One region of the Exiguobacterium sp. RIT341 genome, then DNA from elsewhere that is predicted to be linked to it. Evidence: predicted binding sites of a transcription regulator. Region 1 holds the regulator's gene; each other region holds the start of a gene.

Evidence for each region. The regulator Rex, encoded in region 1, represses fermentation and respiration genes when NADH is low (regulators of the CRP and FNR family bind a similar motif). The targets are predictions, from matches to a motif close to TTGTGAAATATTTCACAA.
Region 2: a site for Rex is predicted at 1,826-1,843, ahead of pflB (formate C-acetyltransferase). Genes of this name have one in related genera too.
Region 3: a site for Rex is predicted at 4,957-4,974, ahead of cydD (thiol reductant ABC exporter subunit CydD). Genes of this name have one in related genera too.
Region 4: a site for Rex is predicted at 4,059-4,076, ahead of BW42_RS01740 (cytochrome ubiquinol oxidase subunit I). Genes of this name have one in related genera too.

Annotation. Positions count from the first base shown of each region.
Region 1 is NZ_JFYW01000008.1:390,728-398,593, reverse strand. It holds gene BW42_RS10935 (hypothetical protein) at 1-182, shown strand, start outside; gene BW42_RS10930 (haloacid dehalogenase type II) at 229-888, opposite strand; gene BW42_RS10925 (flavodoxin) at 958-1,413, opposite strand; gene BW42_RS10920 (helix-turn-helix domain-containing protein) at 1,520-1,840, opposite strand; gene BW42_RS10915 (DoxX family protein) at 2,024-2,422, shown strand; gene BW42_RS10910 (flavin reductase family protein) at 2,442-3,035, shown strand; gene BW42_RS10905 (hypothetical protein) at 3,181-3,603, opposite strand; gene BW42_RS10900 (ABC-F family ATP-binding cassette domain-containing protein) at 3,603-5,504, opposite strand; gene BW42_RS10895 (redox-sensing transcriptional repressor Rex) at 5,672-6,331, shown strand; gene BW42_RS10890 (twin-arginine translocase TatA/TatE family subunit) at 6,331-6,528, shown strand; gene tatC (twin-arginine translocase subunit TatC) at 6,536-7,315, shown strand; tRNA gene BW42_RS10880 (tRNA-Ala) at 7,420-7,495, shown strand; gene BW42_RS10875 (S8 family serine peptidase) at 7,720-7,866, shown strand, end outside.
Region 2 is NZ_JFYW01000011.1:165,506-173,371, forward strand. It holds gene pflB (formate C-acetyltransferase) at 1-1,739, opposite strand, end outside; gene BW42_RS14460 (hypothetical protein) at 2,079-2,507, shown strand; gene BW42_RS14465 (DEAD/DEAH box helicase) at 2,536-3,708, shown strand; gene BW42_RS14470 (hypothetical protein) at 3,705-4,349, shown strand; gene BW42_RS14475 (GGDEF domain-containing protein) at 4,403-6,190, opposite strand; gene BW42_RS14480 (GGDEF domain-containing protein) at 6,201-7,866, opposite strand, start outside.
Region 3 is NZ_JFYW01000009.1:253,157-261,022, forward strand. It holds gene kynA (tryptophan 2,3-dioxygenase) at 1-47, shown strand, start outside; gene kynB (arylformamidase) at 61-684, shown strand; gene BW42_RS12210 (alpha/beta hydrolase) at 722-1,360, opposite strand; gene cydC (thiol reductant ABC exporter subunit CydC) at 1,485-3,194, opposite strand; gene cydD (thiol reductant ABC exporter subunit CydD) at 3,191-4,921, opposite strand; gene BW42_RS12225 (Rrf2 family transcriptional regulator) at 5,130-5,612, shown strand; gene BW42_RS12230 (nuclear transport factor 2 family protein) at 5,635-6,003, shown strand; gene BW42_RS16330 (hypothetical protein) at 6,059-6,226, opposite strand; gene BW42_RS12235 (neutral zinc metallopeptidase) at 6,310-7,152, opposite strand; gene BW42_RS12240 (glycosyltransferase family 4 protein) at 7,346-7,866, shown strand, end outside.
Region 4 is NZ_JFYW01000001.1:350,390-358,255, forward strand. It holds gene nadE (ammonia-dependent NAD(+) synthetase) at 1-55, shown strand, start outside; gene BW42_RS01720 (FAD-dependent oxidoreductase) at 171-1,442, shown strand; gene BW42_RS01725 (disulfide bond formation protein B) at 1,513-1,908, opposite strand; gene BW42_RS01730 (LysR family transcriptional regulator) at 1,974-2,864, shown strand; gene BW42_RS01735 (N-acetyldiaminopimelate deacetylase) at 2,848-3,960, shown strand; gene BW42_RS01740 (cytochrome ubiquinol oxidase subunit I) at 4,195-5,592, shown strand; gene BW42_RS01745 (cytochrome d ubiquinol oxidase subunit II) at 5,605-6,627, shown strand; gene BW42_RS01750 (TrkA family potassium uptake protein) at 6,732-7,400, shown strand; gene BW42_RS01755 (Cof-type HAD-IIB family hydrolase) at 7,438-7,866, opposite strand, start outside.

The DNA.
Region 1 (7,866 bases):
CAGAAGTGATCTCGAAGCACGAGGTGACAGCTGTTGAAAACAATAAAAAACGGACTGTGACGTTATTTAAGGTCTTTTATAAAGATACGGATCAAAACGAATACCTCTTCTTCATCGAAAAAGAGGGCGGGCTGAAACTCGATCTATTCAAGAAGGGCTACTCACGTCTTTCCAATTACTAATCCATTAAAACAGCGGATTCCTAAAAAGGAGTCCGCTGTTGTTCGTTCATTGCCATTCAGTGATACCGGTCAAGTCATCATAGATGCGATCCGGATCAAGATTTAATTCTTCGACCGGAAGTCCGTTTCGATTGATCCATGCCGTTTTGAAGCCGAAACTCTTTGCCCCGGTGATGTCCCAACCGTTCGAGGACATGAAGAGGATCTCCTCGCGTTTTAAACCGAGTGTGTTCAACGCATGCATATAAGAAGCAGGTGCTGGTTTATAGTGTTTGATGTCATCAACACTGACGAGATGTTCGAACCGATCGGCTAAACCTGACTGTTCGATCAACGGATCGAGCATATCATGGGAACCATTCGAGAAGACGACCAAACGCTTATGCGCCATCGTCTCGAGAACAGAGCTAACTTCTGGGTACACATCAAGTGTCAGGTACGTCTCCATTAAAGTCGTGATTTGTTCCTCGGTCACATGGAGCTTCAGTTCGAGTAACGTATAACGGAGGGCATCTTGTGTCACTTGGCTGAACGGCACATATTGTCCGTTCAATTGTCGCAAGAAGGAGTACTCCAGTTGTTTCTCTCGCCAGCGTTTACTGATCGCTTCTCCGTGTCCCGGATACAGCTCCTCTGCTTGCTCTTTGACGGAATGGACATCGAATAATGTACCGTAGACGTCAAAGACGAGTGCTTGAATCGTCATAAAAACATTCATCTCACTTTCATAGAGTCTGTTTTAAGAATTCCCTTACATGACGGATTCAAACGATACTTATGAATGCACCTGCTGCAAAAAGCGATGAAACGTCTGTGCGAACGCGCGACAAGCGGCTTGTTTCTCCGGTGTGTTCGGATCAAACTCAATCTTCAAGCCATCCGTGACGATGGTCGCCCCAGCTTCTTTTAATGCGTCTTCAATCAAATCAACGGCTGCGCAGTACTTCGGATAATCAAGATCACCCGAGCCAAAAGCAGCAGCCGGCATCCCGTCTAAAAATTGTTCCCGTAGCTCCTCGACGAAATCTTCTGCTTCATACGGTAAATCACCGTCTCCCCATGTATATGAGCCGAGTAATAGACCATCAAAACGTGATAGATCCTCCCCGACGAATTGATCCAGTTCTGTGATCGTCACGTTGACATCGTGTTGCTCGAGCTCACGTTGAATGATCGAGACGATATCTTCTGTATTACCGGACATACTGACGAATCCAATTGCAATCTGCATGCATGTTCCTCCTTTCGCTGTACTTCCTTACTTTAATTGATAATGATTATCAATGTCAAAAGATCATATAAAAAAACACCTTCCGAAGAAGATGCTTTTTCATACATTAGTCTTGTAGTTCGGCCCATTCCTCAATGGAACGAATGACCGGTTCGAGTTGACGCCCTTTGTCGGTCAAACTGTATTGAATCTTAATCGGACGATCGGGAATGACAGTCCGGATGACGATGCCTTCCGCTTCGAGCTCCTTCATACGTTCCGTGAGCATACGACCTGATAATTCGGGGATGGCATCTTGAATCTCATTGAAACGACATGTCTTCGTCAACAAGTGACGTAAAATCAGACCTGTCCATTTCTTACCTAAGATTTCAAAGGCATGTTCGACTTTGGGACAAAGAGCCGGTTGGATTGCGACTTCTTCCATCAGCACTCATCCTTTCTATAGTTGTAGTATACCCGCTTCTGCTAAAAAAATCGAATCATTTTACTTAATGTAAAAAAAAGAACTAAAACAAATCTATTTACTTTTAGTAAGTGATAAGATATAGTCTGTTTATCGAGTTACTTAAAGTAACTTAAAAACATTAGGTAAAAGGAGAAGAGAGAAATGATGGATACAGGACTTTTAATCATTCGTTTAATCATCGGTTTAACATTTGCTGCACACGGTACACAAAAATTATTTGGTTGGTTTGGTGGACACGGCATCGCTGGAACAGGCGGTTGGTTCGAATCAATTGGCATGAAGCCAGGAAAAGCACTCGCGATTACAGCGGGTCTTGCTGAATTAATCGGTGGATTATTGTTTGCAGGCGGGGTATTCCTCTGGATCGCTGCAATCCTCATCATCGGTTCGATGCTTGTCGCGATCGTTAAAGTACACGGTGCGAATGGTTACTGGGTGACGCAGAACGGGTACGAATACAACATGGCATTGATCGTTATCGCCCTTGGAGTGGCGATGATTGGTGCTGGAGACTATTCACTCGCTGCACTCATCGGGTGAGGAAAAAGGTGGGTCATTCATGAAGTTCGAGGCATCAACGCTTAGCGCAAAAGACAATTATAAATTACTGATCGGAAGCATCATTCCGCGTCCGATTGCCTTCGTGACGACACTAGGGGAAGACGGGACGGTCAACGCCGCCCCCTTTTCCTTCTTTACGGTCGCATCAAGTAGTCCGCCACAACTGGTGATTGCCGTACAACGGACGGATCAGGGGCAAAAGGATACGGCACGTAATATCCTAGCAAAACAAAGCTATGTCATCCATATCGTCAGCGAAGAAATCGTCGACGCAGTCAATGAGACGGCTGCGCCACTCGCTTACGGTGAAAGTGAACTCGAACGGACGGATTTAACGCTCGTCGATAGCGATGCAATCGACGTGCCCGGAATCGCGGAAGCGAAAATCCGGTTCGAGATGCGCTTGACGCAGCATGTCGAGCTAGAAGGTGCCGATCTGTTGATCGGGGAAGTACTGCGCTATCACGTCGCGGATGAACTCGTAGAGTCGTTCCGGATCGATGCGGCAGGATTGAAGGCTGTCGCTCGTTTAGCGGGAAATGATTATGCGACGATCGGGAAGACGTTTACGATTGCTCGACCGACAAAATGATAGAAGTGTGAATGCTTGATTCACTGTACGATCCATGTTGACGACGAACGTTTCGATTCAAATAAAAAGGAGTGGAGAGACCGGTCTAGCTACCGGAATCTCCACTCCTTTTTTCATATCGCGCATCTAGTTCATCGATCGGACTTCAAGGTTGTGAATCGATTTCGTTCGAAGAACCTTCGAGACCGTGACGTTTACTATACTGATAACCATCGAGCAAATAAAAAATGATTGCCAGCGCCCAAACCCCGACACAACTGATCAAAAAGGCGGTCAATGGAGTGACGCTACCATAATAGGATATGATCAATGGATCATTGAGTTCGACGAACAGTTGTGTCGTTAGAAGCGTACAGCATAGTCCAGAGAGTAGACTGACGAGAAGACCGCTCCATGTCTGGATGACAAGTCCGATCATGCAAGAAATCAGAAGGAACAAAGGAAGCGCAGCATTAAAGGCATCCGGGCGGATGAAGGCGGACACGTAATCCGCATACATCGGAACGAAATAAAGAATACCGGATAACAGTCCTTGAATCAGGTTGATGAAAAAGCTTTTCGTTCGCATCAGTGTTGGTTCTCCCATCGTTCCATCAATTCGAGTAGATCGACATCGATCTGGTCCCGTTCCGCAGATAACGCTGTCGCTTTTGGAATATCATTAAAGACTTCCGGTTCGCAAAGCAACTGTTCGATTTCCGCTGAACGCTGTTCGAGCCGTTCAATATCTTGTTCGAGTTGTTCGATTTGCTGACGGCGTTTTTTTTCTTCTTTCTGTGCTTCTTTGTCGATCGTCTTCGATGCCGTGACTTTTGCCGCTTTTGCCTCTTCGGCTTCAAGGCGAGCGATTTCTTCTTGTTCGGCCTTCTTCTCTGTGTAGTACGAATAATCGCCGAGGTATTCTGTCACACCAGCTTCACTCATCTCGATGACGCGTGTCGCGATCCGATCGATGAAGTAGCGGTCATGGGAGACGAAGAGTAGCGTACCTTCATAGTCGACGAGAGCGTTCTCAAGGACCATCTTCGAATCAAGATCCAAGTGGTTCGTTGGCTCGTCAAGGATGAGGACGTTAGTCTTCCGGAGTTTCAGTTTTGCGAGCGCGAGACGTCCGCGTTCGCCACCAGACAATTCATGAACGATTTTGAAGACATCGTCGCCGCTGAACAGGAATTGTCCGAGCACAGAACGGACTTCTTGTTCGCGCATCAGTGGCCATTCGTTCCAAATCTCATCGATGACACGGTTCCGGTCATTGAGTTCCGCTTGCTCTTGATCGTAATACCCGATCGAGACGCCGGTGCCGAAACGGAAATCACCGAAGAGAGGACGTAAACGACCGACGAGGACTTTTAAGAGCGTCGACTTCCCGATTCCGTTCGGTCCGACGAGTGCCAGTGATTCACCGCGTTGCAAGCGGAACGTGATGTCTTTTGAGACAGCTTCTTCGTAACCGATTGCCAATTGATTGACTTGAAGAACGTCATTCCCGCTCTGTTTTTCGATTGGGAAGGACAGGACCGTACTGCGTTCATCTCCATCTGGTCGATCGAGCCGGTCGACCTTCTCGAGCCGTTTTCGAACGCTTTGAGCACGCTTTGTCGTCGTCGCCCGAGCGATGTTTCGTTGAATGAAGTCCTGCATCTTTGCGATTTCTTCTTGCTGCTGTTCGAACTGTTTCATTTCTTGATCGTACAATGCCGCTTTTTGCTCGAGGTACTTCGTATAGTTCCCCGTGAACTTACGACAGACATTACGAGAGAGCTCATAGACGACATTGACGACTTGATCGAGGAAGTACCGATCGTGCGAGACGATCAGAACGGCACCACGATAACCACCGAGGTAACTTTCAAGCCAAGCAAGCGTATCGATATCCAGGTGGTTTGTCGGCTCATCGAGAATGAGAAGCTCTGGTGCTTGCAGGAGCATCTTCGCTAAGGCGAGCCGTGTCCGTTGACCTCCGGACAATGTCTGGATCCGGCGTGAGTAATCGTCTGGATAAAAGCGCATGCCGTGCAGGACGGAGCGAATATTCGCCTCAAACTGATAACCACCTGCTTCAGAGAAGTCATGTTGCGCTTGATCGTACGTCTTCAGAAGTCGATCGTAAGCGACCGGGTCGTTCAAGATGTGCTCCATGCCCATCTCGATTTCCATCCGGCGCAGTGTCCGTTCTTGTTCTTGCAGATGTTCAAAGACGGTCAGCATCTCGTTCCAGATCGTCTCATTCGATTCGAGACCACTGTCTTGCGCGAGATAGCCGATTTTGACATCTTTACCTTTCATGATATCGCCCGAGTCATGACTGAGTTCACCAGCGATGATTTTGAGCAAGGTTGATTTACCGGCACCATTGCGACCGACGAGCGCAATCCGGTCGCGCTCTTGTACTTCCAATTTGATATTTTCTAAAATCGGCTCGACGCCGAATGATTTCGAGAGTTGGTTGACTTGTAAGAGTATCATTTCCATCCATCCTTCCACCCTTTAGTCTATCACGAACAAAAGCGCGAGGTCCTGCGGAATATATTATTTGTGACTCTATGTGAAGTGGTTTACAATCAAGGAGAGTAGAAAGCTTTTTGCAAAGATTTGGGTGCCACGATGGATGTGGCCGAAGGGGGAACTGCAGGATGAATGGACCAGACACAAAAATTCCACAAGCGACAGCAAAACGGTTGCCGCTATATTATCGTTTCATCCAAAGTTTATACAATTCAGGTAAGCTCCGCGTCTCTTCTGCTGAGTTAAGCGAGGCGGTGAAGGTTGATTCAGCAACGATTCGTCGCGACTTTTCCTACTTTGGGGCACTAGGGAAGAAGGGGTATGGATATAACGTTCAACATCTCTTAACGTTTTTCCGGAAAACCTTGAATCAAGATGAGGTGACGAATGTCGCCTTGATCGGGGTCGGTCATCTCGGAACAGCGTTTGCAAATTATAACTTTTTAAAGAATAATAGTACTCGGATAGTCGTTGCGTTTGATGCGGACGAAGAGAAGGTCGGAACAACGACGCATGACGTTCCAATCTATCATGTTTCGGACATGAAAGAACAAATCGAAGCGAATCAGGTCGATGTCGCCATCTTGACGGTTCCATCCCAGTTCGCACAGTCAGTAGCGGATGAGTTAGTCGAGTATGGTGTGACAGGCATTCTGAACTTCACGCCTGCACGGTTGAACGTGCCAGCGAGCGTTCGGGTTCATCACATCGATTTATCGATCGAGTTGCAGTCGTTAGTTTATTTCATGAAGCATTATTCGCAATCAGCTGAAGGAGTGAAATCATAATGGAAAACCTTATCCCGCTCACGTTAGGTATCGGACCTGCGAGTATCGGATTAATTGCTGTCGTCGCGTTGATCATCTTTGGACCGAAGAAGTTACCGGAATTCGGTCGTGCTGCCGGTCAAACATTGAAAGAGTTCAAGAATGCCACGAACGGCATCATGGACGACGATAAAAAGGACGAACCGAAAGAGAAGTGATTGAATCATGACGGTTGATCAAGAACAAAGCATGACGTCGCACCTAGACGAACTGCGTAAGCGGATTGTCTGGTCGCTCCTCATCGTCGTCGTCCTGTTCGCTGTCGCATTTCCGCTCGTCCGACCGCTCGTCCGTTTTCTGCAAGCGGACTTAAAAGAGCTCGGTATCGGATTAAATGCCTTCAACGTCGCCGATCCTTTAATGTTGTATTTGAATCTTGCGTTCATCATCGCGCTGATTTTAGCGTCACCGTTCTGGATGTATCAACTGTGGGCATTCGTCCGACCAGGGCTTTATGAAAAGGAACAAAAAGCAACACTGACATATATTCCAGTCATCTTCTTTCTATTTTTGGCTGGTGTAGCCTTCTCGTATTTCTGGTTGCTTCCTTTCTTGCTCGAAGTCTCAACGGATCTCGGGAAAGAATTGGGGATCGAGCAAGTCATCGGGGTCGAAAACTACTTCAGTTTCTTGATCCGGTTGACGATGCCGTTTGGTCTTCTCTTCCAATTGCCGGTCGTGACGATGTTCCTGACACGTCTTGGTCTTGTGACGCCATATTTCATGCGAAAGAATCGGAAATATGCGTATTTCGCGCTGTTCGTCGTTGCGGCATTGATCGCACCGCCGGACGTGACGTCACACTTGATGATCTCAGTGCCGTTGTTCGTTCTCTATGAAATCAGTATCTTGATTTCTGCGCGGACTTATAAAAAGGTCTTGATCCTCGAGCAACAGGCAGAGCTTGAACGACAGGCGGATTTGATGCGTGAATTGAATAAATGAATCGTGAATTCCTTCCAGCAATTTCGGGAGGAATTCTTTTTTATGAAAGCGTTATGTTTATATTGATAAAGCAGTTAGCGGTGCGTATACTAAAGATAATTCATGGGGGCTTAGCTCAGCTGGGAGAGCGTTTGGCTGGCAGCCAAAAGGTCGTCGGTTCGATCCCGATAGTCTCCACCAAGTTCATACGTTCAACTCCTCGAGTGCTCGAGGAGTTTTTTTTTATGTTCCCAGTTAAATTCCTTCCAAATATAAAATGTCACCAAAAAGAAATAAATTTAAAAAATAGACAAATATAAATTGTTTATTTCCATTAACTTCATTAAACTAAAAATACAGAATTTTCTTTAAACTGTTTTATTAGTATTACTACTATGGTTTTACAGAAAAGGGGAAACGAACGCATGAAGAAGAAGATTGCACTTATGGCAGCCGTCTTAATGACGTCTTCCAATCTAGTCAGTGCGCAAGGTGCACTGTCCTCGCAAGATAAAGCGACGGGTCAAAAACCGCAGGCGCTCTCACTGAAGAAATCGGGGCAAGAAAAGAAC
Region 2 (7,866 bases), on a different contig from region 1:
ATTTTCTCCATGAACAATGTCACGAGATCAACCGCCATCTGATCGACCCGTTCATCGTTATTCCCGAACTTTGGAAACTCACCTTCGATCTTGAAATCAACTGCAATCCCATCCGCATCTCGGATCGGGCGGACTGTTGCATAACGAATAGCGGATAGACTGTCAGCGACGACCGATAAACCAGCGATGCCGCATGCCATCGTCCGTAAGATTTCCGGATCATGTAAAGCCATTTCAATCCGTTCGTAACTGTACTTATCATGCATGTAGTGGATGACATTCAGTGTGTTGACGTACAGTTCTGCGAGCCAATCGAGTTGACGATCGTAAGCCGCCATGACTGTCTCGTAATCGAGTACTTCGTCGAGCATCAATGGTGTGGCTGGGGCGACTTGAATTTTGAGCTTCTCGTCCATTCCGCCATTGATTGTATAAAGTAATGCTTTTGCAAGGTTTGCTCGAGCACCGAAGAACTGCATCTGTTTCCCGATCCGCATCGCGGAGACACAACAAGCGATGCCGTAATCATCCCCATAAACCGGCAACATCAAATCATCGTTCTCATACTGAATCGAGCTTGATATGATCGACATCTTCGCGCAAAATTCCTTGAATCCGCGTGGAAGCTGAGTGGACCAGAGAACAGTTAGATTTGGTTCAGGTGCCGGACCGAGTGTCGAGAGCGTATGCAGGAACCGGAATGAACTTTTCGTGACATTTGATCGACCATCTTCACTCATCCCGCCAATCGATTCCGTTACCCACGTCGGGTCGCCAGAGAAGAGATCGTTATAGTCCGGTGTTCGTAAGAATTTGACGATCCGAAGTTTCATGACAAAATGATCGACGAGCTCTTGTGCTGTTTCTTCCGTCAAGCGGCCGGTCGCAAGATCACGTTCGACATAAATATCGAGGAACGTCGAGACTCGACCGAGTGACATAGCTGCACCATTTTGTTCTTTGATCGCAGCAAGATAAGCAAGATAGACCCACTGGAATGCTTCTTGTGCTGTTTCTGCAGGGCGGGAGAGATCAAAACCATAGCGAGTTCCAAGCTCGGTCAATTCCGTTAATGCGCGCAATTGTTCATTCATTTCTTCGCGGTCGCGGATCATCGATTCAGAGAGGAAGCCGCCACGTGCCTTCAAGTCTCGCTTACGTTCTTCAATCAAACGTGCTGTTCCGTACAAAGCGACACGACGATAGTCGCCAATGATCCGCCCACGTCCATAGGCGTCTGGTAATCCTGTGATGATACCGGCTTTACGCGCGCCGCGCATCTCTGGAGTATAAGCATCAAAAACCCCTTGGTTGTGTGTTTTTCGGTAATCGCTGAAAATTTTCGTGACGGTCTCGTCTGCTTCAAAGCCATACGCAGCTAAGGCATCATTCACCATCCGAATCCCGCCGTTCGGATGAATTGAACGTTTGAACGGTTCATCCGTCTGTAAGCCGACGATTTTTTCAAGAGAGGGATCAAGATACCCTGCATCATGCGAGAGAATCGTTGATGGTGTCTTGGCATCGACGGCATACACACCACCACGTTGTCGTTCTTCATTCGTCAACTGTAGAATTTGTTGCCAAAGCCGTTGCGTCGCTTGCGTCGGATCGACTAAAAAGTGATCATCACCTGTATATTCCGTGCGATTGAGCCGGATGAAGTCTGCAACATCGATTGTCTTGATCCATTCGCCAGACGTAAAGTTTGCCCAGGCACTCGTTTTTTCTAATAACATGGATACCACTCCTTTAAAATTGAGCTAATGATCAGTTCCTTATGTGAATAGTGTAACAAAAGGAGGTAGAGATTCCCTTTACGTTCATGTGAATATTTTAACAAGTGAACAAACGTTGATATGACGGGCTTTCTTTATTTCTGTACCTATGAAAGAGTGAAGATTAAAAAACAGTTGAAGTCTGGTAAATCAAGATTTTCACGAAACTGTATGAGCTGATTTGAAAAAGATCCACTAGCACAGTTGAAACTGTGAGGAATGTCACGTTACGGTATCTTGTGTTTTTAGGACGTATCGTTGACAATGAAAAAGGGAACATAGAACGTGGAGGTGTGCCAAATGGAGTATGTGTCATTAACGCAACAAGGAGATTATCAGTCGGGAGACTGGGTCTCGCTGAAAATCGGATCGGAAGGTTCGACGCGAACTGGGATGATCACAGAATTTGAAGGTGATGGATTCTGGATTCGGTTTGAAGATGATTTTGATTATGAAGACTTTATCGGCTATGATGAATCGTACTGGATTGCGCTTGTTCGCCGTCCCGTGGACGTAAAAGCGACGTATGCGAGTCTTGCCGTGTATCCGGCACTCGCTGCAGAATTACAGGATCGTGTCATCCAAGGCTTCGAGATTTTAAAGGAAGAAGCTGGTGAAGAAGAAGTCCGGTTCCACATCCGATTGCTCGACGCAGGAAATGAATATACACAGACATTACGGGGATACCGTGATGCATCAGGAGATCATGTCGAATACGTAACGGCATGATGGAATTAAGAGAGTAGGAGAAATCGTTATGAACTTTACAAAACCATTTTTACAGGAAGCATGGGAACGGGCGCGCTTTACAGAGTTGATGCCTGTTCAAGAACAAGCGATTCCGTTGTTGCGCGAAGGAAAAGATGTCCTAGCTGAAGCGCCGACAGGAACAGGGAAGACGCTTGCTTATGTCATTCCAGCTTTAGAAAAGATTGAAGTGGAAGAGCCACACGTGCAAGTCGTCATCACGGCACCAACACGGGAACTCGTCATGCAAATTCATCAAGTCATTCAATTATTTGCTCAAGGAAGTGGTATCAAATCCGGTGCATTCATTGGTGGTGTTGAATTAAAGCGACAATATGAACGATTGAAGAAAAAGCCGCAAATCATCGTCGGAACACCGGGACGTCTCGTCGAGTTGATTGATTCGAAGAAGCTGAAGATGCATAAGGTGAAATTGATCGTTTTAGATGAAGCGGATCAAATTTATGAAAGTGGCATGAGTGACTCGGCGACGCGAATCGCAAATAGTGCGCTACGCGATCGACAACTGGCATTTGTCTCAGCGACATTGCCGGAACGGACAGCAGAATGGGGACGGACGCTTGCGAATGATCCTGAGACGATTCGTGTTGAGCGTGCCGTCAGCACACAAGTGACATTCGGTTATTTGGAGACTTCACGTCGTCAGAAACCGGAATTGTTACGTCGTCTGGCGAACATGCAAGGATCAAAAGTGCTGACATTCATCAACAATCGCTCATTCCTTGGACCATTGAATGGCGAGTTGAGTAAATTCTCACTGAAATACCGGATTTTAGACGCTGAAAAAGGAAAACGAGAGCGGATGGAGACCTTGCGTTCTTATAAAAAGGGAGAGTTTCCTTTACTCGTCACGACAGGTCTTGCGGCGCGTGGGCTTGATATCGAAGCGGTCACACACGTCGTCCATTACGATTTACCGGAGTCGCTTGACGATTTCGTACACCGTTCAGGTCGGACGGGACGCGGAAACGCAAATGGGATGGTACTTGCACTTGTCACGGATCAAGATTTAAAACACTTAAAAACACTTGCAAAGCAAATGGGCGTCGAGATGGAGCCAATGGAAATTTACCGCGGAGAAGTCATTCCGAAACGTGAATTCACAGCTCCTCAGACGATTAAGCGACCGGCTACTCCTCACCGGAAAGGGCGATCGAAATGAAGAACGATCGAAAAGTAATTCCATTTCCGACGACGGTTTCTGAAGCGGAAATGAATGCAGCCTTGAAGAAAATGTATCAGGAAGCAGCAACAGCACGCAGTACGGACTGGGTCGCTTTCATTGAAGAGATTGCGACAGAAGGACGTTGGTATTTAAAAGATGCTGAATTGTTCCGGGACTTATTCGTTGACTGGGCGATCTTCTATGAAACGGATGATCAAGGAAAAACACCGCACGGTCGTTTTCTCGAGCAGATAAAAGACGAGCTATCACCTAGTCTCTATCGCGCCTTGCGTGGATTAGCTGACCCGATGCCGTCGCTGTTTCAAGTCGATGCAGATGGTGTTGTTGATTTAATGTCGAAACAGACGTATCAAACGGATTTGGCTGAGATTGAAGTCGAACCGGGGGATCTGTTGATTGGGAAACTGCTCTATATTTCTGGTAAGTGGCGCTTTGCGATTGCCTACATGAAGGTAGCGCGCGCATTAGTACCAGAAGTCCTCGCTTTGTTGACGGACTTCGTGGATGAAGTGGGAGAAGACGCGTTACTTCGTCAATATCCAGAGTTTTGTGCGGAATTAATCGACTTGCTCCTCGATATCGAAGAAGGTAACATTGCACCAAGACCAGAAGAATAACTCAAAAAACCTAGGACACGTTGACTACAAAAAGTCATATGTCCTAGGTTTTTTCATGGGTCCGCTCGATATAAAGCGACATCATTCTTATCCCGATGTTTCACGCGATACATGGCAAGATCGGCTTGCTTTAAACATGTTTCAAGATCGGCCTCATGACACGCTGTCACTCCGATGCTTGCGGAAACGAATAAAGATTGTCCTTTGTAGACATAGGGACGTCTTAAAAATTGTAAAAAGGATTTACATTTTCGGCGTAAGGAGAGTTCATCATCGGCTTGTAAAAGGATCGCGAATTCATCTCCACCGAGGCGATACACGGATTCCGAAGAACTTGTATGTTCGCTCAATCGCTTCGCAACTTCAATTAATACATAATCTCCTGCCTCGTGACCATACGTATCATTGACTTGCTTAAATCCATCTAAATCGACTAAGGCAAGATAATTCTTATCGGAGAGTCGATTTGAGAAATCTCGTTCTAAGGAACGACGGTTTCCGATATTAGTCAAAGCATCATGATAGGCATGGTATTCGATTCTCTTTTGACGAATTTTGCTTTCCGTGACATCATGTAAAATCGTGAATCGTCCCATCGAGGTAGCGGCAATTTGAATCGGAATATCAATGATTTCATAGCGGCGACTTTGTTCATCCTCATACTCATCAACGTTCGTTTCGAGCATTTCTAACAAATGACGCATCGTACGAGGAACATGTTCAATCGTCATATCTGGCAAATGAAACAGACGTTGGGCAGCTAAATTCGCGTACAGCGCAGTGCCGGACTGATCGAGTCGAATCATCGGATCAGGATGACCGAGGAAGAGTGGAATGACCTGTTGTTCACTATCTTGGATTTGTTGTTTTCGATGTTCAATGCGTGAAACGAGTTGTTCATTTCGTTCGTGTAATTGTGCGACAATCAACCCATGTTGACGGGCAATCAAGATTTGTCGAACGATTAGTAGGAATAAGATGATAAAGATGTCGAGTTTTCCACCTTCTTGTTCCACCATGTAGTGGATGAACAAAGGGATGGCCAGTAAAGGAAGCCACGAACGAGGAATGACCGTCGTTCGAGCAGTTCCTTCTTCAATATGATCAACATGCCATAGAATAGCTGCACTTTGCGCCAAACGAATCAATATCGGGAAGAACACCAGATAATTCGCTGAAAAATCAGGGAAGTAGACACTAGAGACTTCATAGATACCACGAATGAAAATGGATAAGAATAATAGAAATAAGGCCATCCGTGATACCCAATGTGTTTCTTGGATGAACGTAAAATAGAAAAAAACGAACAAACCGAGTGATGTGTTCGTAATGACGATGATGGCATAAGGAACAGTCTGAAGCCCAGGGTTCGTCAGTTCATTGAGGACATGGAATGCGACAAGTCCAATGAAAATGACGATAATCGCGGCATCAACGAAAGCAAGTACATGTTGTCCGAGTGTTCGTTTTGTGATGATTCGGTAAAAAATCGCGTATAAGAATACGTAATGGGATATTGAAAATAAAATCAGGCTATAAATAGATGGAATTGGAAAGTCTGAATAGACAAAACGTAACGTCTCAAAAATGGAACCGATATAGGATAAAACCAGTGATCCTAAAGCAATCAGCCAGAAATTTCGTCTGGGTACGACTAATATTTGTTCCTTACGATAAGCCGTAAGAATGAAGTAAGCGATCAACCCAAGTGATACATACTGAAGTACCTGTTCGACAATCCCATTAGAGATGGAAGGAGTCCATGTAGTAAGGATCATTAGAATAAAAGAGATTACGAGCATGGCAGGGAACCAACGGATGAAGTAGTTTGATTTAAGCACGGGATCCCTCCTAACGTTTGATGTGGACAGCGAACATATAGTTATTTTTCTCGTTCTTCTTGATCTGGTACATGGCTTCGTCTGCCCGAATCAATAACTGTTCTGAACTCTTACCGTCTTCAGGGTATAAGGAAATTCCGATAGATGGTGTGATATGAAGCATATACGTGTTGATATAGAATGGATAATTTAGGATTTCGAGAACGTGTTCGGCAAACTGTCGAGTTTCCGAGGCAGATGCCTGAATGAAGATCAAGAATTCATCTCCACCAAGGCGTGCGACGAGATCAGTTGGCGTCGTCATTGATTGAAGACGCGTTGCTGTTTCTTGTAGCAGTAAATCACCGACATCATGTCCATAGGTGTCATTGATTTGTTTGAATCCGTCCAAATCTATGAATAATAAGGAGCCATAATCTAGCGTTGGCAGAGTTAGATAGAGTTGCTCCTCGAAGTAACGCCGGTTTGGTAAACGAGTGAGTGAGTCATGGTATCCCATACGTTCTAGCCATACTTCCTGTTGATAGTCTTCTGTGACATCCGCTAAGACGACGAAATAGCGTTGCTGATGTGGAATATCGATGATTGTCGTATTCAAAAAGGTTTCTGGATGTTCCTCCGTAGCAGGTACATGTAGGAGGTGAGCAGGATAGGTCGACTGCTTTTGTTGAAGCAACGGGATGAGCCGATCAAGTTGACGGCGTTGACTCGGTCCGAGCGGTAAATCATTCCATCCTGCTTCTGCAGCGGCTGGATTGACGGATCGAATTTGATACATGTCATCGATTTCAAAAACGATTTCTGGATAAGACAAAAAAAGTGACGTCAGTTCTTTTTCACGCAACTGTAGCAACTCTGTTTTTTGATGAACGATGTCTTCTAGATTCGTTTGTAATGCCGTTGTTTCCTGTAACAACCGAAGATTTTCCCGGTATGAAAAAAGCTGCCGTGTTAAAAATAATAAAAACGTAATACCAATAGACAACAAGAAGAAGGTTCGAGAGACAGGATAAAACGTAATATAAAGAATCAGCGCAGATAATAAGATGTAAACCAACAGTGAACGCGTAAGTGTCTCGACTCGAATGAGATTTGCTTGCTCCTCACGACTCATGGGAAGTGTACGTGTGTTCAAAAAGGCGATGAGGAACAGACCGCTAAGTGGATATAGCGGAAGCAATAGACCCGATATTTGCGGTTCACCGTTTAATAACAAGGTATAAAACACAAAGTTCGTCATGCCGAGAATGAATGTTCCGAGGACAAGAAAGATAAATCCTGATCGTGATACGTTCCGTCTTAACCCAGACGCATAGAGTAAAAAAAAGAAAAGCGTCAACAAAATTGTCAAGAAGGCATAAAATGTCCAACTGAGTTGCTCGAGTGTCGTTCGCGTATAAGAGGGAACAAAGCGGAAAATAGCGATATATCCAGCAATCATTGAAACAGCGAATAAAGTCAAGGAATCAAGAATCAATAACTTTTGTTTTTTGAATAATGTCAAATCTAATTGTCGGAAAAAGAAAAGGACCATCATTGTCAAATGAATCGTATAAGGTAAATCCAGCAAGACGTTCAAATTGACATCGTTCCATTGAAAGAAACGTCCAATCATATTCAGGAAATCGCCTAAAAAATAAGAGAAGAAAGCGATGGATAACCACTTGTACGGAAGG
Region 3 (7,866 bases), on a different contig from region 1:
ACCACCGGTTCTTCCCAGAACTGTGGTCGGTCCGCACGACATTATGAGGAGGATGAAACGATGACACGATGGATTGATGTTTCACAACCACTTGATCGTCACGTCACGACGTGGCCGGGGGATACACCTTTTGAAGCCACATTGACATGGAATAAGGCAGACACCGGTTCCGTTAACGTCGGCAAAGTTACGATGAGTCTGCATACCGGTACCCATGTCGACGCGCCGTTTCATTTTGATGATGCTGGACAAAAAATCATCGACCTGGATCCAGACCTCTATATCGGACATGCGCGTGTCATTTACTTACCAGGTCGTACAGAAATCACAGCCGCTGATTTAGATGGCTTTGAGCTAAATGACGTCCAGCGCTTGATCATCAAAACGGATGGTTGGATCGACAAATCGACTTTCCCAGAGACGATTCCTGTGTTGACACCAAGTCTTGCTGAACGTCTCGGAGAACTCGGGATTTCGCTGATTGGTCTTGACTTACCAAGCGTCGATGCGATTGATAGCAAGGAAATGGCAGCCCATCACGCACTGGCACAGCATGGAATCCATATCCTCGAAGGACTCGTCCTCGATGCGATCACGCCTGGTAATTACCACTTGAATGCCGTCCCGCTCCCGCTCGTCGACGGCGATGGTAGTCCCGTTCGCGCCTTACTTCGCCCATACTAAAAAATCCGTCCAGCAGCCTCTCTGCTGGACGGATTTTTTACTGATGTAGCGGTTCGAATAGACTGGCTTCGATCTGACGAATGACATGTCCGAGAACTGCAAGTGACGAATCGACCTCAAATCCTTGGTCTAGTGAATGATTCGCTCCTTCGATAACATCAATCATTAATTGTGATGTCCGACACGTTTCAAGTGCTGCCTCATCATAAAACTTATCGGCCGTGCCAATGACGATCAGTCCAGCTTGCGTCGAGGCGGCGATTTGTTCGACCACTTCATTTAGGACGGGTGTTAAGAAAACGAAGCGTGCTGTCTGTAGACTCGGCTTAGCAAGTAACGCGGCAAGCGGAATCGTGCCTAACGATTTTGCGATAAACTGAACGTTTTCGTATGGATGCGTCGCAAGCACTTCCGAGACGACAGCGTCGACTCTACGGGTCATGCAGGCATTTGATTCAGCGTCTGACATCGAAAATAGATCTTCTGTCACATAGTGAATGCAGATGACATCGATGCCTCGCGCGAGTAATGCCATTCGACTGTAGTAAAAGTATGGATGGTCGTATACGTACGATGCTCCCGAAATCAAGAAGCAGACCTGTTTGGATCCCATCTGAAAATGATCATATGAAACGGTCGACTGATCGACAACGATGGATGATTGTTCGATATGCATAAAATCCCCCTATGTTTTTTCTAGACTTTACCATTTCAGAAGTAGACTGTCATGTCTTTTCAGTTCTTCCAAGCTAAATAAAAAAGGCAATGAACCTTACTTGATTCATTGCCTTCCATACTTTTTATCCAATTGGAGCAAACACAGATTGTTCGACTTGTTTTAACTCATAAAATGCCCCTTGTCGTGTCATCAATTCGGCATACGTTCCGACTTCGATGACTTGTCCTTGATCCATGACGATGATTTGATCCATCGCTTCAAGACCCGCTAAGCGGTGGCTGACGAGCACGAGTGTCGCATCCGTTGCTCGCGCAAACAGTCGCTTGAGAATCATCTGTTCCGTCAAAGCATCAACGGATGACGTCGGTTCGTCAAGCAAGTAAAGCGATGCTTCTCGCAAGAGCACGCGGGCAATCGCTAGCCGCTGTTTTTCTCCTCCGGATAAGTTCTCTCCTTTTTCAAACACACGATCACTCAACTCGAATGTCGTTAATCCGACATCGTCGAGTGCTTGTCGCATCGCTTCGTCCGTCGCTGCTTCGTTTGCGAGCAGTAGATTATCACGAAGCGTTCCATAAAAGTAGTGATTTTGTTGCAGGACGACATTCGCGTGCTGCCAGAGTCCTTCCGGATCAACCGTCTGACTGTCCTGTCCAGCAATCGTTAATCCGTCCGTCGGATACATCCGTAACATCAATTGAAGTAACGTGGATTTCCCGGAACCACTCGCTCCGACGATTGCCGTCTTCTTACCAGCCGGAATCGAAACAGTGACGTCACGTAAGACTGGACGGGGTGCATCAGGAAACGTAAACGTCAGCGCATTCGTTTCAAAGGACGGTGCCTGATCGAGGACGAACGGAGCGTACGTCGGCTCCTCTTGCTCAGTCACGACTTCATCGAGTCGTTTCGCAGCATGGCGGCTATCTTCAAAAAAGCCGGGTAAGATCGCCATCGGTGCCGCATTTTCAAAGACGGTCAGCGATGTCATGACGAGTAAAGCGAGGAAAACTCCCTCGAGTTGTCCGCTTGCGACGAGATAGGCACCCACACCGAGGACAAGCCAAGAGATGATCAACGTCACCATCGTATTCAAGGCCAGGTTCGAGACAGCGTGTAAACCATTACGTTTCTCTTCCTCGACATACCGTTTCGCGACGGCATTCAAGTCCTGTTCCTTTTGGTCGAGCTGTTGGTAAATCTTCAAATCACGATAGCCTTGGAATAACTCTGTCACTTCTGTCGACAAGTCACCACGTCGAACACGGACTGAACGGGCGAAGCGTTGTTCACGGTACGCGAACCATGCCGGAATCAAGAAACCGGTCAAAATTAAACCAAGCAACAGAATCCCGGCAATCGTCCATGAGAAGAAACTGACGAAAAAGATCGTACAGAAGAAGACGAGCAGTAACACGATCGGTGGATAGAGGACACGTAAGAACGTATTTTGTAGACTCTCGACATCCCCGACGATCCGCGCAAGTAAGTCACCACTGCGGTACTTACCAAAAATCCCTGGCGCAAGCGGCTCGAGACGACGGTAAAATGACGTTCGGATGTCACTAAGGATCGTAAACGTCGCCCGGTGCGAATAGTAACGTTCCGCATACCGACTGACGGCGCGCGTCAGACTCGACACTTTTTGCAGGGCGATCAAGACGGCGAGTGTCTGGATCGGTGGCAACAAGGCTGCCTTTGAAATCAGGTAACCACTTGCTGCGAATAAACCGACCGCTGTCACACCGGCGAGGACACCGAAGAAGATCGACCAGGCGATATCGCGTTTTTGATGCACCATCAACCGAAAGACTCCTAATAATTCCTTCATCGTGTTTCCTCCCCTCTCTGGACGCTACGCATCCGCGCATATTCCGAATCGCGACCAAGCAATTCATCATGGGTGCCACGATCGACGATTCGTCCGCCGTCGAGAACGACGATTTGATCCGATCGTTCAATCGTATGCAAACGGTGCGCGACAGTGATGACCGTTGCCGATTGTCCGAGTTGCTCAATCGCTTGTTGGAGCAGTCGCTCCGTTTTGACATCAAGTCCAGTCGTCGGTTCATCAAAGACGACGACGTTCGGTCGTTTCAAGAACGCTCGCGCTAACGCAACACGCTGTTTTTCGCCACCCGATAGACCGCGTCCACCTTCTCCGATCACCGTGTCGATCCCTTCAGGCAACGTCGCAATCAACTCCTCGAGCCCTGCCGCCTGCGCCGCTTCGAAAATCTCTTCCGGCGTCGCTTGACGAAGCTCACCAATCGCGATGTTTTCTGCCAGTGTTCCGGCATACAGATACGGATGTTGAGAAATGTAGCTCAACTGACGGAACCAGCTTGTTTCCTCCACCTGACCGCGCTCGGTTCCGTCGAGTAGGATCCGTCCTTCTTGTGGATCCGCGAGTCCGGCAATCAACTGCAAGACGGTCGATTTACCGGCCCCACTGCGACCGATCAACGCTACCTTTTGATACGGCTCAATCGTAAGCCCGATATCTTGCAAGGCAAAACGTCCTTCTTGGTACGTAAAGCCGACTTCATCCAAGACGATTTGTGGTGGACGATTCATCGTGAGTTCCGATTGACCGAATGCAACAGGACGATCGTCTGCCGTCAATTCGGCTGCGATTTGTTTCGCTGCTGCCACACTACCGCGTCCCGTGTGGAAAGCAGCCCCCATCTCTTTTAAGGCAAGATAGTATTCTGGTGCCAACACGAGCATCAAGAACGCTGGGATAAAGGTGATGCTTTGAAACAGAATCAAACGCAGACTGACTTCAAGTGCAATCATTCCCATGCTGAGCATCGAGACGAACTCAAGCATCAATGACGACAAGAAGGCGAGCTTCAAGACCGTTAATGTCGCATCTCGGAAATCGAGACTGCTTTTTTCGATGACGTCACGCTGTCGTTTCGCGCGACCGAATAACTTCAAGGTCGTCAGTCCTTGTAACGTATCGAGGAACGTTCCTGAGAATGCCGTCATCTTCTCGAGTTGAGCATCGGCCCGCTTTTGCGTCATGATGCCGATGATGATGTAAAACAACGGAATGAACGGCGCCGTGATCATCATGACAAGACCCGTGATCCAGTCATAGCTGAATGCCGCAATCAAGACCATCAAGGGAACGATCGTCGTCTGGACGACTTTCGGCAAATATTGACTATAGTAGCTGTCCATCTCGTCTACTGCATCGAGCAAGACACTGACCTTCTGTCCCGCTTGCCCTTGTAGCATCATCTCGACTGAGCGACTCGTATATTTCGCAACGAGTGCTTCTCGAAGCGCCTGCTTCATGTGTGCCGATAACGTCGTACCAAGACGACCGTTCCAATACGTCACGGCGACTCGGAGCAACAACATACCGAGAACGGTGAGTAGTAACGGAATGACAGCTTCAAACGGTTGTTCTTTTAGGAAAATGCGATCGACCGTCAACACGATGCCGTATGACTGACCGACGACCGCGACCCCCATTAAGAAAGCTGCAATGATGAATTGAATGAGAATACTACGTGGAATCTGGACGATTCCTTTTAATGGATTCATATACAAACGTCCTTTCACAAAGTGTGAACGACTTTTAGTGAATATTTTCACATATCGTACATTTAGTATACCGAATCCGGAACGGGGATGCCATGCAGATGCTGTCGAAAAGGTGTGACGGTTTTGTGAGAGCATATCATTCGACAATTTTTCATCATCGAACTATTATGGATATACATTATCCACGTTTAACGAAAGGAGTCTTTCTATGCAAATGAAAACAGGAGTCGAGCAATCCGTTTATGCGATGTTGCTCTTAACCTTCCTGCCGGAGCGCGCCGTTTTGTCCGGTGAGTTCATTAGTCAGCAACTCGGTGCTTCACCGACCTATTTCCAAAAGCTCTTACGAAAACTCGTTCAGGCGGATCTGTTGTATTCCGTACCGGGTGTCAAAGGGGGCTTTCGCTTACGACGTCCGGCAGAAGAAATTCAAATCTTCGATGTCTATCAAGCCATTGAGGGCAAACAGACATTGTACGCGTCAAGTGGTGTCTTTGAAGATTTGATGGGGATTCAGGAACAGGAGATCGGTCTGCTCTCGAATCTGATGACAGAGGCAGAAGATGCTTGGCAATCGACGTTGAAGCGCGAATCAATCGGCTCGATCCGTCAAGCAATCGATACCTCCTGTCCACCGGAACATTTAGAACGGTTGCATGCGTTAATCACAGACCGGATGATGACACTTTAATGAACAGAAAGAGGTTTTTACTATGGTATTGAATCGTTATTTCGATTTATTCGACGCGTCACGCACGGACGCACAAGCGTTCGAGGATCTCGTTTCCTTGTTTACGACAGACATCACGTTCGTTCTGAACGGACAACCAAAGCACGGCATCGACGCCTGGAAACAATTCGTCCGTCATGTGTTCACGGCGAATCAGGATATTAAGCATATGTACGCCGGCTGGGAAGAAACAACACCAGGAACGTATGAAACACGCTGGGCAGTTTGCGGAAAACGGGCAGACGGTAGCGTCTTCACGCAAGACGGAAAAGATATCGCACGTCTTAATGAAAACGGACGGATCACTTACCTGGAGAACGTTCCAGATGATCCGACGATGTTCCGTTCATAAGATTGCTTTTAAATAGCGAAAGAGGCTGACATGTGAGTCAGCCCCTTTTTGGTATTTAACGTTTCAGTACAAGCCGTTTCAATAAATAGCCCGTGATGACGAGTAACGACGCAATCGCAATATAGACCATGTAGACCAACAAGTTTGGCGCAAATCGTGACACGATGTACGTCAATACGACGACAGCCGTATACAGCAACAAAAATAGACTGATGTGCTTCAACTTCGACACTCCCCTTTGAATCCTTCTCTCTTCTTTACGGAAACGACTGGAAAATGTTTCAAAAGGTATGTCTTTACTTCGTTTTATAGATTCTTCGCTTTGAATGTGTCTCCACCTTCGATCGTGCCGTTATCAAAGCCTTTTTGGAACCAACGCTCTCGTTGCGCCGATGTGCCGTGAGTGAAACTTTCCGGTACGACATATCCTTGTCCTTTCTCTTGTAACGTATCGTCCCCAACAGCATTGGCTGCTGTCAACGCTTCTTCAAGATCGCCTTCTTCGAGCAAGTTTTCTCCTTGCGCGTGATGCGCCCATACGCCGGCATAATAATCTGCCTGTAGCTCGAATCGAACGAGGTATTTATTGAACTTCTCCTCACTCATTTGCTTTCGAAGTGGCATGATCTCATCCGATTTTCCAAGTAACGTCTGGACATGATGCCCTACTTCATGCGCAATGACATACGCCATCGCAAAATCGCCCGGTGCTCCGTATTTCGTCTGCAGTTCATCATAAAAGCTTAAATCAATGTATAATTTCTGATCACCGGGACAGTAAAAGGGACCGACGGACTTCCCTGCTTGTCCGCAAGCCGAACTAACTTGATCCGTATATAAGACGAGTTTCGGTTTTTTATAGGTCTTACCATCTTCTTTAAATTCTTTCGTCCAGACTCGTTCCGTATCGGCCAAGACGACGGAGACGAAGTCCGCTGCTTCTTTTTCCTGCGCTGTTTCCTCATACGTCGTATTTTGCTGATCCCCACCGGTTAAGTCTCCGAGTAGTTCAGTTGGATTACCGCCCATCAAAGTGATGACGATCAGCAGGATGATCCCGACACCACCGCCGATACCGGCGATTCCTTTCCCACCCATTCCCCGCCGGTCCTCGACGTTCGAACTCCGTTCTCTTCCCTTCCATTTCATGCGCTTTCCTCCTACCCGTTTCGTTATTGTTCTTTACCCAAAAGCTTTTATACGTAACGCTTCAGGACATCATGGATGAAACAGAAGTCTATTGATTTGATGCATTTTCTAGGAATATCCTTCTACTTTAGAGAAGATTATTAGCAGAACCGATCTTTCGGATCCAATTTTTTCTACGCAAAGGAGGTACGACATGAAACCTCATCTACTTTTTTTATCTTGGCGTGATGCTCGACATCCACAAGCCGGAGAAGCTGAAACTTTTATTCATGAAATGTTGCGGCGTGTCAGTACTACCTACCGAGTTACCCATTTGTCTGTCTCATTCAAGGGCGGATCACCGACGGAGTATCGAGATGGTATCACTTACCTCCGTTATGGTACGACAGCTTCTCTTATTCCATATGCACTTTATTATTACTGGTCTTATGCTAAAACGATTGATTTAGTTCTGGATCATTTGAATGGGTTTCATTTCTTCACACCACTTTATGTTCCACGTCATAAACGAACTTTATTTCTTTATCAATTGATTCGTGAGCGTTGGTCGACGACGCTTGTGTTTCCTTTTTCAAAGCTTGGCGAATGGACAGAGACTCGACGGTTAAGCTGGTATAAAGATAGTCATGCCTTGACTGTCAGCCCCTCTGTTGTAGATGAACTACAAAGTGCTGGTTTTACTAACAGTCATATCACGATGTTGCCGCCAGGACT
Region 4 (7,866 bases), on a different contig from region 1:
TGGACATAAGCATCATATGCCCGTCTCACCACTTGATGAATGGTGGAAAGCATAATCAAAAATAAGGAGATATGATTTCATGATTGAAATCATGTCTTTTTTCATGTTCTTCGATTCTTCTCCGGTCGTTATGGGAAAAGAAGAGAAACGATGGTTGAGGAGGCGAGAGTATGACGATTGGGATCATAGGTGGAGGGTTATCCGGATTGACAGCAGCGGCGTTATTTGCAAAACAAGGAACACCGGTCACGCTCTGGGATGCTGGATTACTCGGAGGACGTGCCACCTCTCAAACCGTAAAGGGCTTTACATTTAATTACGGTGCCCATGCGATTTATGGACGCGATCAATCAATTCTTCGCAAATTAACGAAACAACTCGGTATCGAAGTGACGTGGCTTGATTTTTCAGCGAGTCGTGCGAAATATGAGTTTTCAGGTCATTTGACGGCTGTTCCTACGAATGCCTGGGGACTACTGAAAACAGAAGTCATCGAAGGAACGAACAAAGTACGTTTTACATGGGAGATTATTAAAACGATTTTACGAGTCGAACGAGGGAATCCGCAACAATCCATCGGGCAATGGTTAAAAACAGAACGCGTCGATGAACAAGTGGCACAGTTAATGCTTGATTTGGCATCAACGAATTTTTTTACGGCAGAACCAGAAAAAATTCCATCAGATGTCTATTTCGAGTATTATCAAAAGCTTTTTCGGACGCGAAAGCCTGTCTCATACATCGAAGGGGGCTGGCAAGGGTTAGTACAGGAATTGGAACGGATCATCCTAGAGAACCGTGGAGAGATCTTGAAAAAAACAAAAATAACAGCAGTCGAATTGACTACGACAGGATTCTTGGTACGTGATCGAAAAAAACAAGAATGGAATGTGGAACGGATCATCTTTGCCGTACCACCACGTGAAATCTTAAAAATGGCGACTCCAACGACGATCCAAAAATTCGTGACACCGCATGCGAGTCATGAACCCGTCGAAGTTTTCGTGTATGATCTCGGACTTCAGCCTTATATCCAAACACCGTATTCATACATCTACGACCGTTCGCATCGAGCGTTCATCACGGATTTATCGCATTATGATGCAAGCCTCGCACCAAAGGATGGTCAAGTCCTTCAAGCAATCGCTTATCTTGAACACGATCGACTTGAGGATCCTGATTATATCGGACATGTTCGAACGGGAATCGAACAGATGCTTGACGTTCATTTCACAGACTGGAGAGAACGTATCGTTGCAGAACGAACGATTAAACGAGCAGTCGTACAAGAAATCAAATGGAAAATGGGGCAAGGTCCTCTTGCGACTCAAATTCCGGGACATGCAGGTGTTGCTTTCGTCGGAGACTGGTGTGAAGGGACGGGACAACTCTCAGAGCTTGCGTTCTCAAGCGCCGTAAGTGTTTTCAATCGATGGACGTGATGTAAAACGACAAAAGAAAGGAGAAGCCGAATTGACTTCTCCTTCTTTGTATTGACCAAAGATTCATATCTTACGCTTCATTGTTCGAACGTGCTGGATAGAACGCTAGAATCAAGAGTAATGTAAAGGCAATGAGACTCATCATCGGAATCGTCAAGAAACCGAAATAGTTGACCCATTTGATGAGACAGCCACTCGAACATAACGCTTCGCCATCGGGTAAACGCTCAAGGATGACATGGTACAAGGCGACACCAAAGCCGGCAAGCACATATAGGCGTACAAAGAGTGGATCGATCGTTTTCGACCGGAACAAGGATATGAGCAAATAAAAGGCTGTCGTATACATGAATAGTCGTTGCCACCAACAGAGAGGGCAGGGAATGAATCCACGAATTTCACTAAAATAGAGACTGCCAAGCGTTGCAATCGTTGAGATGATGAACATAAAATGATAGCGTGTCATATGTATCGTCCTTTCTAACGTGTTAAACTAATGCCATCTTATATCATGAGGAGTCGAATCTCACATTGCAAGTGTCGGAAATGGAAATGTTGATCACTTTATCGGAAGAATTGAATATGAGGCGAGCTGCTGAACGATTATTCGTTTCACAACCTGCGCTTAGTCAACGTCTTGTTGCGATTGAGAGACGCTGGGGAACCAAACTATTCATTCGTTCATCGCGTGGCTTAAGCATCACACCGCAAGGAGAAAAAGTGATTGGTCTCGCAAAAGAGATGAATCGGAAGGAACTCGAACTAAAAAGTGAATTGACGGCAGAAGAGGGTGCCGTTTACGGAACGCTTCGGATTGCTGTCGCCTCCATCATGGGACAATACTGGCTCCCGCGTGTCTTAAAACGATTCGTCGAGCGTTATCCGCATGTGCGTGTCCAGTTGGTCACCGGATGGTCAAGTGAGATGATGCGTCATATGTTAGAGGAACACTTTCATATCGGGATCATTCGTGGAAACCCGGACTGGAAAGGTGTTAAAGAGCGCCTTTTCTCAGACCCGCTCTATCTAGTTGATAGTGAGTTGACGTCGATTGAACAATTGCGTGTGACGGATCGCCCGTTCATCCAGTTCAAAAGTGATTCGACGTACTATCAAGAAATTTTAGAGTGGTGGCAAGATCGGTTCGCAAGTCCACCCTCTCGGACTTTGGTCGTCGACCAAATCGAGACATGCAAACAGATGGCGTTACATGGCATCGGTTTTGCTATCTTACCTGAGTCGACGATTCAGCAATCGAATGAAGTCATGCAGCTTCCGTTGAAGACATCATCCGGAAAAGTACTGAAGCGAGATACTTGGATCTTGTCCACGGAATCGATGCTTGAATTAAAACAAGTCCAAGCTTTTTGGGACATCGTAAAAGAAGAAGGAGGAAGTCAGTCAGATGGAATACGCCATTGAGATGCGGCGCGCGCTTCATAAAATACCGGAACCAGGGTTCAAGGAATTTAAGACGCAAGCTTTTATATTGGAACAAATTCGTACATATCCGCCAGATCGTGTCACATATGACACATTTGAAACAGGTGTTTTCGTTCGAGTGAAAGGATTGACTGGAAACCGAACGATCGGGTATCGCGCAGATATTGATGGGTTACCGATTGAAGAAGCGACAGGGCTTCCGTATTGCTCAGAACACCCAGGGTTCATGCATGCATGTGGTCATGACATGCATGCCTCGATTGCTTTAGGGTTGATGAAACGGATCGTTGAACTACCAGTCATGGATGATGTCGTCTTTTTATTCCAACCGGCAGAAGAAGGACCGGGCGGGGCGGAGCCGATGATTAAAAGTCCATTGTTTGAAAAATATCGTCCGAGTGAGATGTATGGTCTTCACGTTGCACCGGAATATCCAGTCGGTACGATTGCTAGTCGTCCAGGCGTACTGTTCGCGAGTGCTCGAGAAGTTCATATCACGATCTATGGTCAAAGTGGTCATGCGGCTTTTCCTCATTTGACGATTGATACAGTTGTTGCGCAAGCAGCCTTGATCATGCAATTGCAAACGATCGTCAGTCGATCCATTAATCCGATGAATTGTAGTGTCATCACGATTGGGAAAGTGGATGCAGGTATTCGTGAGAATGTCATTGCCGGTAGAGCGGTTCTTGACGGAACGATGCGTGCGCTAAACGGCGAAGACATGGAAAAACTCGAACGTCGTGTCCGTGACATCATTCGAGGAATCGAAGCTTCGTTTGGTGTTAAAATCGATCTGCAATTCGGTAATCGCTATTATGAAGTCGTCAACGACCGGCAAATCGTGGATAAATTCTCATCATTCGTAAAGATGAATGCCAACTATATCGAATGTGACGCGGCGATGACAGGGGAAGATTTTGGTTTCATGCTGAAAGAGATCCCAGGGATGATGTTCTGGCTCGGCGTCGATAATCCGACATCTGGTTTGCATCAACCAACATTAAACCCGGATGAATCAGCCATTTCTTTTGTCATTGATTTACTTGACCATTATTTCCGAGAGTATGTTTAAAAATTTTTATGAAATAATAAAGGATATAAAGCTTTCCCTTTCGAATTCAGGAATGGGAAAGTTTTTAATATATGTAGGAATAAGAGTTTTCGAACATTTTGTGAAAAAAATCACGTGTATATGTGAACAATTTGTTACATCAAACATTATAAACAGACACAAAGGGTTATGTTCTCTATGATACGGTTATAGACCATATAGAGAAGTATGTTTTAGGAAGAGGGGGCTAAATACATGTTCAATGATCCCGTAGTGCTCAGTCGATTGTTGACAGGGCTCACACTAGCGTTTCATATTATTTTCGCGACGATTGGTGTCGGAGTACCGCTCATGGTACTGGCAGCTGAATTCATCGGTCTGAAACGCAAAGATCCAGATTATATCTTATTAGCAAGACGGTGGACGCGTGGATACGTCGTTACCGTAGCAGTCGGTGTCGTAACAGGGACGGCAATCGGCTTGCAACTATCATTACTTTGGCCGTCACTCATGCAAGTAGCGGGTCAAACAATTGCTTTGCCACTATTTATGGAAACGTTCGCGTTCTTCTTTGAAGCGATTTTCCTTGGTATTTACTTGTATACGTGGGACCGGTTCAAAAATCCATGGTTGCACTGGTTGATTGGGATTCCAGTCGTCATTGGTGCGACAGCATCAGCGTTCTTCATCACGACAGTCAACTCCTTCATGAACTCACCAGAAGGATTTAAGATCGTCAATGGTACGTTAACGCAAATCGAACCATTAAAAGCAATGTTTAATACAGCGACACCGACGAAGGCGACACACGTCATCGTTTCAGCTTACTTGACTGTTGCCTTTATCTTGGCAGCAATCGCGGCGTTCCATTTGCTTCGCAAAAAGACACTCTCAGCAGCAGAGACGGCATATCATAAGAAAGCTCTTCGTCTCACTGTCATGGCTGGTCTGATTTTCGCGTTCTCGACAGCACTTGTCGGTGACTTCTCAGGGAAATATTTAGCGAAATACCAGCCAGAAAAACTAGCAGCTGCGGAATGGCATTTTGATACGACAAATGAAGCAGAATTGATTTTTGGTGGGATACTTGATCAGCAAGAAGACGGCAGTTATGAAATCAAAGGAGCCGTCAAAATCCCATATGCGCTCTCAATTCTTGCAGGTGGGGCTCCGAATACGGAAGTCATCGGTTTAAACGAATTCGCAAAAGAAGATCAAGCACCACTGATCGTCCACTATTTCTTTGATATCATGGTATCGATTGGGATGTACTTGACTGCTATCTCTGCTTTGTTCATCTTGGCATTCCGATTGAAAAAATTGAATCCATATAATAAGTGGATTTTACGAGGGGTGTTCATCGGTGGTCCGTTAGCGATGATTTCAATCGAAGCGGGATGGATGTACGCTGAGATTGGTCGTCAACCTTGGACGCTTTACGGTATCATGCGAACAGCGGACGCGGCGACGACTTCAACAGCGGTTGGTCCGATGCTCATTTTATTCAGTGCATTGTACTTGTTGCTTGGTACGATTTGTACGGTCGTCTTATTACGGATGTTTAAGAAAAACACGGTTGGAAAAGAACTTCAAGAACTTGCTGAAAACCACCATGCACGCGGTGAAGCAATGTTCGTGGATGATAACAAGTAAGGAGGGAACGATTTGGACGTTCAAACACTAGGGATCACGGTCCTTTGGACTTTCCTGTACGGATATCTCATCGTTGCCTCAATTGACTTCGGTGCTGGATTTTACGCCTTTTATTCAAAATATACGAAGCGGGATCATCTGACGAATCGATTGATTCTTCGTTACCTCTCTCCTGTTTGGGAGGTAACGAATGTCTTCTTCGTATTCTTCTTCGTAGGACTAGTTGGGTTCTTCCCAGACTCCGCTTATTATTTCGGTACGGCACTACTCGTACCAGCGTCAATTGTTCTTGTCTTGATTGCGATTCGTGGTAGTTTTTATGCGTTCGCCAATTATGGATCAAACGACAGCATGTTCTACACATTTTTATATGGAGCGACAGGGTTGCTGATTCCTGCTGCGATGTCGACGACATTGACAATCAGTCAAGGTGGTTTCATCCGCAAAACGAATGATACAGTTGAGTTTTTAGGAACGAAATTATTTTCGAACTTTTACTCGTGGACGGTCGTAGCGCTCGCTATCGTATCTGTCTTATACATCAGCGCGATGTTCCTCTTATTCTACGCGGATAAAGCGAAAGATGAGGGAGCTACGCCACTTATTCGGAAATGGGCACTCTTTTGGAGTGGACCAACAATCCTCGTCTGTGCGCTCGTCTTCTTTGGACTGAAGAACCAAGCGGCATGGCATTATGAAAATATCCTAAACGGCAACTGGTGGTGGTTCGCTGCTAGTTTCTTATTTTTCCTCATTGCCGTGACACTCGTCTATATGAAGAAAAACTATGGCATCGCGTTCGTCGCGGTCATGTTACAGTATGCAGTCGCGTGGTTCGGTTACGGATATACACACTTGCCGTATATCTTGTATCCATATATCGATATCAACAAAGCAGTCGTAAACGAAACGATGGCTTCCGCACTCGTAGTCGTTTTCATCTTCGGACTTTTACTCTTAATTCCGGCGTTGTATTTGATTTTACGGCTCTTCTTGTTCGATAACGATTATGTACGTGGAAAATCATCAAAATAATGAATGGATAAACGCCTCTGCGATTCGCAGAGGCGTTTATAGTATTTTTAAATTGAATCGGGTACACTACTAATGAAGAGCGATTGTGAAGGAGAGTTGTGAAAATGAATGGAGAGTTTGCAGTAATCGGACTAGGGCGTTTTGGTGGCTCGATTGTCCGCGAATTATCGAAAAACGGCTATGATGTCTTGGCAATTGATTCCGATGAGGAACGTGTCAACGAATTCATGGGGATTGCGACACATTCTGTCATTGCCGATACGACCGATGAGAACGTTTTAAAAAGTTTGGGGATTCGAAACTTTGATCATGTCATCGTCGCTATTGGGGAAAACATTCAAGCGTCTATCTTGACGACGTTAATTTTAAAAGAGCTCGGGGTGCAATCGATCACCGTCAAAGCAACGAATGATTACCATGAAAAAGTATTGCGAAAAATTGGAGCGGATTTCATCGTTCACCCTGAGCGGGATATGGGGGTTCGGATTGCGAACGGATTGATGAGTTCGAATATCCTTGACTACTTAGACTTATCACAAGAATTCTCAATCGTTGAGATTAAAGTCAGTGATCGGATGGCAAAACAAACCTTGATTGATCTCGACTTACGAAGTAAATATGGAGCAAATGTTGTCGCCATCAAACGGGGTGAAAATGTCATGATCTCCTTGCAGGCAGATGAAGTCATCGAAAAAGGCGATTATCTCGTCGTCATTGGTGAGAACGAAGATCTTGATCGCTTAGAACGCGCGATTCATAAAGTAAAGAACTAAAAAAAGCTGAGGCATGCCTCAGCTTTACATCTATCTATTAGATGAGTTGGAATTCTTTAAGTCCATGTGCGATACCGTCTTCAAGAATTGGTTTCGTGACATAATCGGCAGCGGCTTTTGTTTCCGGAAGTCCGTTGCCCATTGCAATACCGGTTCCGACATAGCGTAGCATTTCAAGGTCATTGAGAGCATCTCCAAAAGCGAAGGTATCCTCGCGGCGAATGTTTGTCAATTTCAAGAACTGTTTGATGCCTTCTGCTTTCGAGGATCCAACGTTGATGACATCCATCGCATGGGGATGCCAGCGAATGAAATCAAAAGCATCGTAACGTTTGATGTAATCTGCTTCTTCTTCTGCCGTGCAGTAGACAAGCGTTTGAAACACATCGTGAGACAAGAAGGCTTCTTCATCGTGAAGCGGTAACGGCATGTCGAGATCTCCGAGCGAATCAACGACATGAAAATC